Regions from separate parts of the Kitasatospora sp. NPDC087315 genome, predicted to be linked through region 1. Evidence: riboswitches for the same ligand, from Rfam matches in the RefSeq annotation. Region 1 holds a riboswitch; the other holds the start of a gene.
The links. Region 1 has a riboswitch for glycine ahead of gcvT (glycine cleavage system aminomethyltransferase GcvT). Riboswitches for the same ligand answer to the same signal wherever they lie in the genome.

Region 2: it holds a riboswitch for glycine, as region 1 does, so the genes downstream of both, gcvP (aminomethyl-transferring glycine dehydrogenase) here and gcvT (glycine cleavage system aminomethyltransferase GcvT) in region 1, are expected to answer to the same signal.

Annotation. Positions count from the first base shown of each region.
Region 1 is NZ_JBIUYD010000019.1:167,135-169,328, reverse strand. Features, by position in the region: gene ACIO5D_RS26095 (enhanced serine sensitivity protein SseB) at 1-764, opposite strand, end outside; glycine riboswitch at 954-1,059, shown strand; gene gcvT (glycine cleavage system aminomethyltransferase GcvT) at 1,288-2,194, shown strand, end outside.
Region 2 is NZ_JBIUYD010000030.1:14,544-16,737, forward strand. Features, by position in the region: gene ACIO5D_RS32865 (PRC and DUF2382 domain-containing protein) at 1-366, opposite strand, end outside; glycine riboswitch at 590-693, shown strand; gene gcvP (aminomethyl-transferring glycine dehydrogenase) at 932-2,194, shown strand, end outside.

The DNA of each region.
Region 1 (2,194 bases):
TTGAGCAACCACTCGACCACGGGATCCTCCACGAGATCGAGTAGTACGAGGTGGACGCCGCCGGGCAGCGGCGCGGTTCCCAGTGCCCGGCCCAGTGCTTCGTTCACGGTGGCCGGCTCAGCCGGGGCCGCCGGGTCGAGCTGGACCCCGATGAACATCACGGTCGGCTCGCCCTCGACGCTGGCCAGCGCCCGCCGGGCGGTCAGCACCCCGGGCAGGCCGGCGAGTTCGGCCCGGGCGGCGGCCAGGAAGGCCTCCGGGTCCTCGCCCGGCACCGGCTCGCGCAGCGCCACCCGGCCGCCGGTCGGGCTGTCCGGGGCCTCCCAGCGGTCCTCGCGCGGCCCGCGCCGCAGCTCGGCCACGCCCTCCGGCGGCACCGGGATGCCGACCGCCGCCTCCGGGTTCACCGCTATGCCGATGCCCAGCGGCAGCCCGCGGGCGAACTCCCAGACCGGCGCGACCGCGAAGGCCATCCCCGGCGCCTGCCGCAGGAACACCTCCTGCGAGGAGAAGACCGGCACATAGGGGTCGCCGGCCAGCTCGACGGTCGGCAGGTTCAGCGACTGGCCCTGCGGATCGGCCCCGGCCGGCAGCGGGATCCACACCTGGCTGCGGGCCAGTACCTCGATCACCCGGGCGGTCGCGCCCGGGTCGCCGAGCGCGGCGGTGAGCACCTGCTCCAGCTCGTTGGCCGGCCATCCGCCGCCCTGCGGCGCCGTCTCCGGGCCGCCCCACCCCTGCTGCTGCTCCGCCGGGTACCCCATGCGCCCCTGTACCGCCCTGTGTCCGTGTGTCGTGCTCGTGCGCCGCGCCGTGCCCGCCGGCGCGCCCGCCGACGCCGAGCAGCCTAGCGGGCCGCCCGGGGCCCCTCTCCCGCCCGGGGCGCAGACGTGCCATGATGTGCGCGTCTCCGCGCTTTCCCGACGGAGGCCCCTAACTCCATACAGGCCGCTCGAACCCGCGCGGGAGAGCCCGGAGTGCCCCGTCAGGCGGCACAGCCGGCGCCGAAGGAGCAAGTCCTCCCCGGAAACTCTCAGGCACCCCTACCGCACGGGTTAGGCACATCTGGAAAGCGGCGCACGGCTCTGCCACGCGCCCACCCACGGTGCAAGCCGCCATGTTGTCCTGTTAGCTGTAAAGAGCTGCGGGCCTGCGTGCGGTGAAGCTCTCAGGTACGACGACAGATGGGGAGACCCAGCCGCCGCATGCCCGCGCGCAGGGTCGGCCCCGAGCGGGACCGGTCCGGCGTGCGCACACCTGAGTGCCCAGACCGAGGAGTCCCAGGCCATGTCGTCCCTCCGCCTCACCGCGCTCGACGCGCTGCACCGCGCCCTCGGCGCGACCATGACCGACTTCGCCGGCTGGGACATGCCGCTGCGCTACGGCAGCGAGCGCGAGGAGCACCTCGCCGTCCGCACCAGGGCCGGCCTCTTCGACCTCTCCCACATGGGCGAGATCACCGTCACCGGTCCGCAGGCCGGCGAGATGCTGGACCACGCGCTGGTCGGCTTCGTCTCCGCGCTGGGCGTGCTGCGCGCCCGCTACACCATGATCTGCGCCGAGGACGGCGGCATCCTGGACGACCTGATCGTCTACCGCCTGCGCGAGGACGCCTTCCTGGTCGTCGCCAACGCCTCCAACGCCCAGCTGGTGCTGGACGAGCTGATCGCCCGCGCCAAGGGCTTCGACGCCGTCGTCACCGACGACCGCGACACCTACTCCCTGATCGCCGTCCAGGGCCCGGAGTCCACCGCGATCCTCGCCGACACCACCGACGCCGACCTGCCCGGCCTGAAGTACTACGCGATCCTCCCGGCCCGGGTGGCCGGCCGCGAGGTGCTGCTCGCCCGCACCGGCTACACCGGCGAGGACGGCTTCGAGATCTTCTGCGCCCCGGCCGACGCCGAGCCCGTCTGGACGGCGCTGACCGAGGCCGGCGCCGACCGCGGCCTGGTGCCCTGCGGCCTGTCCTGCCGCGACACGCTGCGCCTGGAGGCGGGCATGCCGCTGTACGGGCACGAGCTGTCCACCGACCTGACCCCGTTCGACGCCGGCCTGGGCCGGGTTGTCCGGTTCGACAAGACCACCAACGAGGGCGCGTTCATCGGCCGCAAGGCGCTGGAGAAGGCCGCCGCCGAGGCCGAGGCCCACCCGCCGCGGGTGCTGGTCGGCCTGGTCTCCGAGGGCAAGCGCG
Region 2 (2,194 bases), on a different contig from region 1:
GCCGAAGTCCAGGTCGGCCGGCTGGTCGGTGTCGGGCCCGGAGCGGTCGTCCGCCGGGGTGTCGAGTCCGTAGTAGCGGTAGAGCTGGAGTTCCTGGGCCGGTGAGAGGTGCTGGCCCACGCCGAAGTCCGGTGACTCCTTCACCAGGGACTTGTCGTACGGCACCCGCAGCTCGTCGCCGGAGAACTCGCTGGTGGTCAGCGGGACGAAGGCGTCCCGGCCGAAGATGCCGGTCCGGACGGCGGCCCACTCCGGCTGGCCGGTGGCGTCGTCGAGGTACACCTCGTCGACCGTGCCGATCTTGTCTCCGTTGCGGTCCACCGCCTTGTGGCCGATGAGGTCCCGGGGATCGATATCGGTTTGCACTCTTTCCTCCCGTGCAGCTGTTCCTGCGGAACGCCGTAGGCCGGCGGTTTGAGCACCCGTTCCCTCCGCCACTTCACACCAAAAGCCATGAACCAGACATACGCGAGCCGGGTGCAGCCGTCCGGGCCGGGTGCTCCGCTGTACGGGTCACGGGTGAAGTGGCCGAGTGACCTGACGTACCCGTGATCGGAGGGCTTCCCGCTGGTACCCTGGGCGCGACCGCCGAGCCCGCTCGGGAGAGTCCCCGACCGCGAAAACCGCTGGTCGAGGCGCCGAAGGAGCAACTCCTCCCCGGAATCTCTCAGGCATCCGTACCGTGTGGGATAGGTCACTCTGGAAAGCAGGGCAGGACCGCCGGCGAGGGAGCCGGCGGCCACCACCCTCACCGACGGTGCAAGCCGACGGTGCGCCCACAGCGCACCGTGCGGGTGAAGCTCTCAGGTCCCGATGACAGAGGGGGAGGCCTGTCGGGTTCGTCCGCCCGGGCCGAGCCGCTGTCCGCAGCGATCGGAGCCGTCCGGCGTGCGGACCCCCGCCGGTCCGTGACCAGGAGGCCTCGACCACCATGAACGCCCAGCCGAACGCCGGACGCTCCACCAGCGCCGCGACCCTCACCGAGCTTGAGCAGGCCAGCCCCTTCGAGACCCGCCACATCGGCCCCGACGCCGCCGCGCAGGAGAAGATGCTGGCCCAGGTCGGCTACGGCTCGCTGGACGAGCTCGCCGCCACCGCCGTGCCCGAGGCGATCCGCTCCATCACCGGTCTGGACCTGCCCGCGGGTCGCAGCGAGGCCCAGGTGCTCGCGGAGCTGCGCGAGCTGGCCGGCCGCAACCGGGTGCTCCAGCCGATGATCGGCCTGGGCTACTACGGGACCTTCACCCCGCCGGTGATCCTCCGCAACGTCCTGGAGAACCCGGCCTGGTACACCGCCTACACGCCGTACCAGCCGGAGATCTCGCAGGGCCGCCTGGAGGCGCTGATCAACTTCCAGACCCTGGTCTCCGACCTGACCGGCCTGCCCACCTCCGGCTCCTCGCTGCTCGACGAGGGCACCGCGGCCGCCGAGGCGATGGCGCTGGCCCGCCGCGTCACCAAGGTCAAGGGCGGTGTCTTCCTGGTCGACGCCGAGACCCTGCCGCAGACCCTCGCGGTGGTCAACACCCGCGCCGTGCCGACCGGGGTCGAGGTCGTCGTCGCCGACCTCTCCGCGGGCATCCCGGCCGAGATCGTCGAGCGCGGTGTCTTCGGCGTGCTGCTCCAGTACCCGGGTGCCACCGGTGTGGTCCGCGACCTCACCCCCGTCATCGAGCAGGCCCACGGCCTCGGCGCGATCGTCGCCGTCGCCGCCGACCTGCTGGCGCTCACCCTGCTGAAGTCCCCGGGCTCGCTCGGCGCCGACATCGCCTGCGGCACCTCGCAGCGCTTCGGGGTGCCGATGGGCTTCGGCGGCCCGCACGCCGGCTACCTCTCGGTGCGCGCCGAGTACGCCCGTTCGCTGCCCGGCCGCCTGGTCGGCGTCTCCGTCGACGCCGACGGCAACCGCGCCTACCGCCTGGCGCTGCAGACCCGTGAGCAGCACATCCGCCGCGAGAAGGCGACCAGCAACATCTGCACCGCCCAGGTGCTGCTCGCCGTGATGGCCTCGATGTACGCCGTCTACCACGGCCCGGACGGCCTGGCGGACATCGCCCGGCGCACCCACCGCTACGCCGCCGCCCTCGCCGAGGGCCTGCGGGCCGGCGGCGTGGAACTGCTGCACGGCGAGTTCTTCGACACCGTCACCGCCGTCGTCCCCGGCCGCGCCGCCGCGATCGCCGAGGCCGCCCGC